2 regions of the Achromobacter sp. SX5 genome follow, and region 1 is predicted to be linked to the other one. Evidence: riboswitches for the same ligand, from Rfam matches in the RefSeq annotation. Region 1 holds a riboswitch; the other holds the start of a gene.
The links. Region 1 has a riboswitch for glycine ahead of AC1M14_RS09445 (D-amino acid dehydrogenase). Riboswitches for the same ligand answer to the same signal wherever they lie in the genome.
Positions count from the first base shown of each region.

Region 1 (4,376 bases):
GGCAGCGTCTGCAGCGGCCCCGAAGAGATCCGGCGGTCGGCGCGCACCTTCATCAAGTACGGCGTCGACCACCTGAAGATCAATCTGTCGGGCGAGTACATCGCCGGGCTGCCGGCCGAAATGTCGCCATTCTCGGAAGAGGAGATCGCCATGCTGGCGGCCGAGGCCAAGCGTTTCGGCAAGCGCGTGGCGGCGCACGCGCGTTCGAGCGAATCGGTCAAGCAATGCGTGCGGCACGGCATCGAGATGATCTATCACGCCAGCTTCGCCGACGACGAGGCGCTCGACATGCTGGAAGCCAACAAGGACAGGCACTTCGTGGCGCCGGGCATCGGCTGGCTGGTTCGCACCGCCTTCCATGCTTCCGACTACGGCATCACGCCCGCCGCCGCCGAGCAGATGGGCTACAAGCGCGAACTGGAGATCGCCGCCGAATCGCTGCGCAAGATGCACCGGCGCGGCATACGCATCCTGCCTGGCGGAGACTACGGCTTCGCCTGGATGCCGCACGGAACCAACGCCTCCGATCTCCAGTATTTCGTGGATTATGTCGGCATGACGCCCACCGAGGCGCTGGTGTCGGCCACCCGGCTGGGCGGGGAGATCATGCAGCGGCCGCACGAGCTGGGCATGCTGCGTCCCGGCTATCTGGCGGACGTGGTCATGGTCGACGGCAATCCGCTGGAGGACCTGTCGCTGCTGATCGACCCGGACCGCATCAGCCTGGTGATGAAGGACGGGCGGATCTGCAAGAACGCCTGCCCGCCGGGCGCGGAAGGCGCGCCGCCGCGCGCCGTCGAGCAGGACAGCAGGGAAGCGGTCGCGGCGCATTGAGCGCCGCAGGGCTCAGGCCCGGCCCATGCCCGCCTGGACGCTGGCCGCCAGCATCTGGGCGGTCGCGGCCGACAGCGTCCATCCCAGGTGGCCGTGGCCGGTGTTGTAGAACACCCCCGGCCGCTTGCCGGGGCCGACCCTGGGCATCATGTTCGGCGTCATCGGGCGCAGCCCGCACCACGGCACCACGCGCGCGGTGCGCACGCCGGGGAAGTGGCGGCGGGTCCAGTCCACCAGCGGCTGCACGCGTTCGGCCCGGATGTCCAGGTTGAACCCGTTGAATTCCGCCGTGCCGGCCACGCGGAAGCGGTCGCCCAGGCGGCTGGTGACGATCTTGGCGGCCTCGTCCAGCAGGCTCACGCAGGGCGCGGCGGCGCGGCTGGCCTCGTCGTCCAGGTGCACGCTGATCGAATAGCCCTTGACCGGGTAGATGTTGAGCGAGTCTCCGAGCTGCCGCGCGAACTGGCGGCTGGCCGCGCCGGCGCAGATCACCACGGCGTCGGCCGATTCCTGGCGGGCCGGCAGCGCGCCTGCCGCCAGGTCCAGACGGTAGGCGCCGCCCTCGTGCGCGATGGCGGTGATGTCGGCGTCCTGCACGAACCGCACGCCGCGGCGCTGGCAGGCGCGGGCCAGGCCGCTGGTGAACTTGTGGATGTCGCCGGTGGCGTCCGACGGCGTGTAGAAGCCGGCGTGGCAGGCGGTCTGCAGGGCCGGCTCGATGCGGCGCGCTTCTTCCGCGGTTACCTCGTAGCGCTCCAGCCCGCCTTGCCGCAGCAGCGCGTTGGCGCGGCGCGCGGTGTCGAAGCTGGCCGCGTCGTGGTAGATGTGCAGGATGCCGCGGCGCTCCAGGTCGAAATCGATGCCTTCTTCTTCGGCCATGGCGTAAAGGTGCTGGCGCGCCTCGATGGCCAGGCGGGTGGTCTCGATGGTGTTCTGGCGATAGTTGCGGATCTGCCCGATGAACTGGGCCAGCCAGGAATACTTGTGCCAGCCCGGACGCGGATTGAGCAGCAGCGGGGCGTCGTGGCGGCCCAGCCAGCGCAGGCCTTTCATGATGGTGGACACGCTGTTCCAGACCTCGGCGTTGCTGGCCGACAGCTGGCCGCCGTTGGCGTAGGAAGTCTCCATGGCGGGGTAGCGCTGGCGGTCGTAGACGGTGACGTCGAATCCCAGCTTGTTCAGGGCATGGGCGGACGTGACGCCGGTGATGCCGGCGCCGATGATGGCGATGCGGGGCATGGTCGCTCCAAGGGTAGGGTGGCCGCGGCCACCCGGCCGCAGCACCCCATCTGTCTTGGTACCTGAGAGTTTCACGCGCCGCGCGGAGGGCGGCGGGTTCCCCTTCGGTGGGCGCGCGCGGCGCCGCTCTCCAGATTGTCTAGACCGCGCAGTCCTGGTTGCCTGAGAGTTTCCGGGGCGGTTGCTCCGTCGGCGCCTGCCGCGGCGGGCAGGTCTCTTCTGCGGGGTTTTGGATCGACGCGGGCAGAATAGCCAAAATCCGGCGGCGTGGGACCAGGGGTTAGTCCCAGTAGCCGTTCGTTTTGTCCCTGTTATATCGCCTGTTACCTCTCTGTTGAACTGTTCATTCCTGGTAAAGGCTTGAGGCGGGGGGATGCGCTATAACCGACGTTCACGCATCACATTGCCGCAAGCCGCCGGCTCGCGGACCCATACATGCCTCGTATCACCCGCCGTCCGTCCCTGATCCTGCTCGCCGCCCTGACGGGCGCCGTGGCCGGATGCTCCTCCCCCAAGCCCGCGTACGAGAAGGAGGACTTCACCCAGAACGACACCTACTCGCGCGGCGTCGCCGCCAGCAGCGTGGCCGCCTGCGACGCGGGCCGGCGGGCCTTGCTGAGCCAGGGCTATCTGATCGACCGCTTCGAGTCGGCGCGCGTGACCGGGCACAAGAATTTCCAGGCCGAGGACGGCCAGCATACGCAGATCAGCTTCAATATCGAATGCGCCGCCGATGGCGCGTCGAACGAGCGCTCGACGGTGTTCGCCACCGCGATGCAGGACCGCTATTCGATCAAGCGCACCGCCAATTCGGCCAGCGTGGGCGTGAGCGTGCTGGGCCAGGTGTCCATGCCGTTCGGCGCCAGCGACGATTCGCTGGTCAAGACCGCCAGCCAGACGGTGGCGCGGCCCCAGTTCTACGACGGATTTTTCCAGCTGTTGCAGCGCTTCCTGCCGGACGCGCAGGCCGCTTCGGCGCCGCAGCCGGCGCCGGCCGGACGCGGCAAGACGCCGCCCAAGCCCGCGCCGGCCGAGCCCGCGGTGTCGCCGGACGCGCCGGCCGACACCTTGAACCCGGCGGCCGCCAGTGATACGCCGGCCGCCAATGGCAAGGCCGCGCCCGCGGACAGCAAGGCGGCCGCGCCTTCGGACAGCAAGGCGGCGCCGGCGGGCAGCCCGCCGCCGGCAGGCGCCGACGCCGCCAAGTAAGGCCGCGCCGGGCCGCCGCTTTGCCGTAGCGCAAATTGCCGTTGCAAGCCGGTTCGCCGCGGCGCGCGCCTGCGGCGATAATGCCGGCCATGACATACCAATTCCTGAAAATGCTCCACGTGGCGGCCGTGGTCGCCTGGCTGGGCGGCTCGCTGTTCGTGTCGCTGTTCCTGCTGTCCTCGCAGCCCCAGGAAGGCGGCGAAGCCCCGAAAGAAAGCAGGATGCTCGGCGCGCTGCGCCGCTGGACCCTGTACGTGACCACGCCGGCCATGGTGCTGGCCTGGCTGGTCGGCCTGCACCTGGCCGTGACCTTCGGCTGGTTCATCATGAACTGGATCTGGGTGAAGATCGCCATCGCGCTGGCGCTGTCGGCGCTGCTGGGCGTCCAGAGCAAGGCCTTGCGCCGCATGGCCGGCGGCGGCGCGCAGCGTCCGCCGCTGATCGATTGGTACGCGCCGTTCACCGTGGTCGCGGCTTCCGCGATCGTCGCGCTGGTGGTCGTCAAGCCGTTCTGAACGTTTTCGGCGCGCCGCGCGCATATGCCGCGCGGCCATAACCAAACGCCCCGGCCATAAGCACCGAACGAAGTCTTCGTTCGCGCCGGGCGTGCCCGTCCCTAGAATCGTTTCTCTTATAACCGTTTAGGGCCTGTTCACACTAAAAGGAGCCACGCACAGGCCGGTAATCGGGCGCCAGGCTAGGCGCGCTCGCCGCCGCGTGGCTGTGCCACGCAAGGTGAGTGCAACGACGCCTGGCGCCCGATTACCGGCCTGCCCGAAGGGTGAGTACCCAAATGAGCGCCTCTCCGCGTTGCGAATGCTCGCCGGGGACCTGCCACGACTGCGCTTCGCGCCTTGATAGGCGCTCATTTGGGTACTCATGCGTGGCTCCTTTTAGTGTGAACAGGCCCTAGCCTGAGAGGCGATTCCAAAATGACTCCCCGTATTTTCAAGAAGCTGCTTGGCGTGGTGCTGGCCTCGGCGGCGATGTTCCACGGCCCGGCCTTTTCGGCCGACGCCAAACCCCTGAAGGTCGGCGTGCGCGGCGGCGTCGACGAACAGATCTGGGAAGTGGTGGCCCAGGTCGCCAGGAAG
Region 1 covers NZ_CM160041.1:2,002,378-2,006,753, forward strand. Annotated here, with positions in the region: gene AC1M14_RS09440 (metal-dependent hydrolase family protein) at 1-834, shown strand, start outside; gene AC1M14_RS09445 (D-amino acid dehydrogenase) at 847-2,073, opposite strand; glycine riboswitch at 2,120-2,211, opposite strand; glycine riboswitch at 2,213-2,305, opposite strand; gene AC1M14_RS09450 (DUF2242 domain-containing protein) at 2,509-3,282, shown strand; gene AC1M14_RS09455 (CopD family protein) at 3,372-3,797, shown strand; gene AC1M14_RS09460 (MetQ/NlpA family ABC transporter substrate-binding protein) at 4,215-4,376, shown strand, end outside.

Region 2 (4,376 bases), 1.2 Mb from region 1:
ACGGCACGCCGAAGCGCTGGGCCGAACCGATGGCGATGTCCGCGCCCCACTCGCCCGGCGCGGCCAGCAGGGCCAGCGCCAGCAGGTCGGTGGCCACGGCCACGATCGCGCCCTGCGCGTGCGCGGCCTCGGCCAGCTTGCGGTAGTCGGCCACCGAGCCGGTGCTGTGCGGGTACTGCAGCAGCACGCCGAAGCACTCGGGCAGGCCTTCGGCCTCGTCGCCCACGGCCAGTTCGATGTCCAGGCCCTCGGCGCGCGTGCGCACGACTTCGAGGGTCTGGGGGTGCACATGGCGCGAGACGAAGAATACCTGGCTCTTGGACTTGGCGCTGCGGCGCGCCAGCGTCATGGCTTCGGCCGCGGCCGTGCCTTCGTCCAGCAACGAGGCGTTGGAGATGTCCAGCCCGGTCAGGTCGGCGACCATGGTCTGGTAGTTCAGCAGGGCTTCAAGGCGGCCCTGCGAGATTTCGGGCTGGTACGGCGTGTAGGCCGTGTACCAGGCGGGATTTTCGAGGATGTTGCGCAGCACCACGTTGGGCGTGTGGGTGCCGTAGTACCCCTGGCCGATGTAGCTGCGGTAGACCTGGTTGCGGCCGGCGATCTGCTTGAGCTCGGCCAGCACGTCGGTTTCGCTGCGCGACTGCGGCAGCGCCAGCGGGGCCTGGCTGCGGATCTTGGGCGGCACGACTTCGTCGATCAGGGCGTCCAGGCTGGGGCTGCCGATGACGGCGAGCATGGCGGCCTGGTCGGCGTCGGAAGGGCCGATGTGGCGGGGAATGAAGTCGGTATGGGTGTCTAGGGCGCGCGACATGGGGGGAGATCTCGGGATGGCGGGGACGGACGCGATGGCGGCTTGCGCGGGCGGACGGACCGCCCGCGCAAGAACCGGCTTAGCCGTTGGCGACGGCTTCGTAGCCGGCGGCGTCCAGCAGCTTGTCGGCGTCGGCGGCGTTGACCGGCTTGATCTTGAAGATCCAGGCGGTGAAGGCGGATTCGTTGATCAGGTTGGGGTTGTTTTCGAGTTCTTCGTTGAACGCGACGATTTCGCCGGCCACGGGCGCGTAGATGTCGGAGGCGGCCTTGACCGACTCGACCACGCCGGCGGTCTCGCCGGCCTTCAGCTGGGCGCCGACCTTCACGTCGCCGACGAAAACCAGGTCGCCCAGCTGGTCCTGGGCGGTATCGGTGATGCCGACGACGAACACGTCGCCCTCGGCTTTGACCCATTCATGGGACTCGGTGTACTTGCGATCGGTGGGCAGACTCATGGGAGCTCCTGGGAATACGGGTAGATGAATGGTGTTGCGCGCCTCGCGCGGGCGGCCATGGCGTCCCGCGCGAAGCTTCGAGTTTACGAGTGTTCGACGGCCTTGCCGTTACGCACGAAGGGCAATTTGCAGGCCAGGGCGGGCACCCATTTGCCGCGGATGTCGACCTCGACCGTGTCGCCGGGCTTGACGCTCTGCGGCAGGCGGGCGAAACCGATGGACACGCCCAGCGTGGGCGACATGGTGCCGCTGGTCAGCTCGCCCATGCCGTCCTTGGTGCGCACGGCCATGTGCGCGCGCATGACGCCGCGTTCCTGCAGCTTCAGGCCGAGGAAGGCGGCCGGGGTGGCGAACTGTTCCAGCGCCTCGCGGCCGATGAAGCGGCGCTCGGCGTCCTTCAGCGACACCGTCCAGGTCAGGCCGGCCTGGTTCGGCTGGATCAGTTCGTCCATGTCCTGGCCGTAGAGGTTCATGCCGGCTTCCAGGCGCAGCGTATCGCGCGCGCCCAGGCCGCAGGGACGCACGCCCTGGGCGGCCAGGTCGCGCCACAACTGCACCACTTCGGTGGCGGGCAGCACGATTTCGAAGCCGTCCTCGCCGGTGTAGCCGGTGCGGGCCACCAGCGTGTCATCGCCGACCACGGCGGCCACGAACGGGGTCAGCGGCTCGGTGGCGGCCTGCCAGGCCGGGCGCGCGGCCCACACCTTGGCGCGGGCGTTGGGGCCCTGCACGGCCACCATGGCGAGGTCGCGGCGGGCCGTGATGGCCACGTCGAAACCGCCGGCCTGCTTGACGCGCTGCATCCAGGCGATGTCCTTGTCGGCGGTGCCGGCGTTGACCACCACACGCCATTCGTCGGCGGCGAAGAAATAGATGATGAGATCGTCGATCACGCCGCCCTGCGGGTTCAGCATGCAGCTGTACAGCGCCTTGCCGGGCACGGTCAGCTTGGCCACGTCGTTGGCGACCAGGCGCTGCAGGAAGGCGAATGCGTCCGGGCCGGCAATGTCCACGTTCAGCATGTGCGAGACGTCGAACATGCCCGCGTCCTGGCGCACGGCGTGGTGCTCTTCCAGTTGCGAGCCGTAGGCCAGCGGCATGTCCCAGCCGCCGAAATCGACCATTCGGGCGCCGGCGGCGACGTGTTCTTCGGCTAGCGGGGTGCGTTTGAGGGTTGCGGACATGCGCGGAAACTCCGGGGCGGCTTGGTTGCCAGGGTTACGGAATGCCGGTGGTGCCAGGCGGGCTGCGCCCTGCACTACGGCTGAATCTTCCGCCCCTCTGTCCTTTTGCCTGAGAGTTGCCCCGCTAGGCGGGTTTGCACCTTCGGCGCCTGGGCTGCTCGACATGTCCCTTGTTTCAGGGGCGGCGCCAGGTCTCTCCAGAGTACTGTTTTGCCGTGTCCACGCGGTGATAAACCGGGACGGGGCAAGCATGGGCGGTATGGGTTACCTGAGCGATTCCGGGCGAATTGCGCCTTCGGCGGCGGCCGGATGGACAGGCCGCTCTCTCCCGCAACATGCGTGACAGCGGCGAAAGCATACAACGAAAGCCATCGGCAGGGAATGGGAACCGCGGCCCGTGCTAGCCCAACGCGGTATCCAGCAGCATCATCAGCACGAAGCCCAGCATCAGCCCGCAGGTGGCGTAGACCTCGTGCCCCTTGCGGTGCGACTCGGGGATGATCTCGTGGCTGATGACGAACAGCATGGCGCCGGCGGCGAAGCCCAGGCCCCAGGGCAGCATCGGCGCCGACCAGCCGACCACGGCCGCGCCCAGCACCGCGCCCAGGGGCTCGACCATGCCCGACAGCATGCCCAGCGCCGCCGCGAAGGCCCGCGGATAGCCCGCGGCCAGCAGCGCCACGGCCACCACCAGCCCCTCGGGGATGTCCTGGATCGCGATGCCGGTGGCCAGCGCGGTGCCGCGCAAGGGATCGTTGCCGGCGTAGCCCACGCCGATGGCCAGGCCCTCGGGCAGGTTGTGCAGCGTGATGGCGAACACGAACAGCCAGGTGCGGCGCAGCCGGTGCGCCTCGATGCCTTCGCGTCCCTTGATGAAATGCTCGTGCGGCAGCGTGCGGTCCATGAGCAGCAGCACCGCGGCCCCCAGCAGCACGGCGCCCGCCACCGTAAGCCCTGCCCCCCAGGGGCCGTAGCCCAGCCCGCGCGCCGCGGCGATGCCGGGCGCCACCAGTGAGAAGGCGCTGGCCGCCAGCATCACGCCGGCGCCGAAGCCGAACATGCTGTCCTGCAGTTTCTGCGGAATGCTGCGGGCGAACAGGATGGGCACGGTGCCCAGCGCCGTCGCGGCGGCCGCCACCAGCCCGCCCAGCAAGGCGTCGGCCACGTGCGGCGCGCGCACGTCCAGGTACGCCCACAACTGGTGCAGGGCCAGGCAGGAAACCAGCACGGCCAGCGTCCAGACGCTGATGCTGGTGGCGGCGGGCCGCACACGATGGCGGCTGAAGGTATTCATACGGCGCTGCCCTCCTTCAGAGAGTCGCGTTCAGCGCTGCGCCGCGGCGTAGCGGCGCGCCACTTCAGGCCAGTTGACGACATTGTAGAAGGCCGCGATGTATTCCGGCCTGCGGTTCTGGTACTTCAGGTAATAGGCATGCTCCCAGACGTCCAGCCCCAGGATGGGCGTATTGCCGTGCATCAGCGGGCTGTCCTGGTTGGCGCTGCTCTCGACCGTCAGCCGGCCCTCGGGCGTGACCGAGAGCCAGGCCCAGCCGCTACCGAAACGGGTCAGCGCGGCCTTGGTGAACGCCTCGCGGAACGCGTCCATGCCGCCCAGCTCGGACGCGATGGCGGCGGCCAGCGCGCCGTCGGGCGCGCCGCCGCCGGCCGGCGACATCACGGCCCAGAACAGGCTGTGGTTGGCGTGGCCGCCGCCGTGGTTGCGCACCGCGCCGCGCACGGCCTCGGGCAGCTGCTCCAGGCGCGCCACCAGCGCTTCGACCGGCTCGTCGGCGGCGATGCCGGCCCCTTCCAGCGCGGCGTTCAGGCTGTTGACGTAGGTCTGGTGATGCTTGCTGTAGTGGATCTCCATCGTCATCGCGTCGATGTGCGGCTCCAGCGCGTCGTAGGCGTACGGCAAGGGGGG
Region 2 covers NZ_CM160041.1:832,354-836,729, reverse strand. Annotated here, with positions in the region: gene gcvP (aminomethyl-transferring glycine dehydrogenase) at 1-811, opposite strand, end outside; gene gcvH (glycine cleavage system protein GcvH) at 891-1,268, opposite strand; gene gcvT (glycine cleavage system aminomethyltransferase GcvT) at 1,352-2,452, opposite strand; glycine riboswitch at 2,540-2,663, opposite strand; glycine riboswitch at 2,698-2,793, opposite strand; gene AC1M14_RS03855 (ZIP family metal transporter) at 2,853-3,746, opposite strand; gene AC1M14_RS03850 (superoxide dismutase) at 3,777-4,376, opposite strand, start outside.
Region 2: it holds a riboswitch for glycine, as region 1 does, so the genes downstream of both, gcvT (glycine cleavage system aminomethyltransferase GcvT) here and AC1M14_RS09445 (D-amino acid dehydrogenase) in region 1, are expected to answer to the same signal.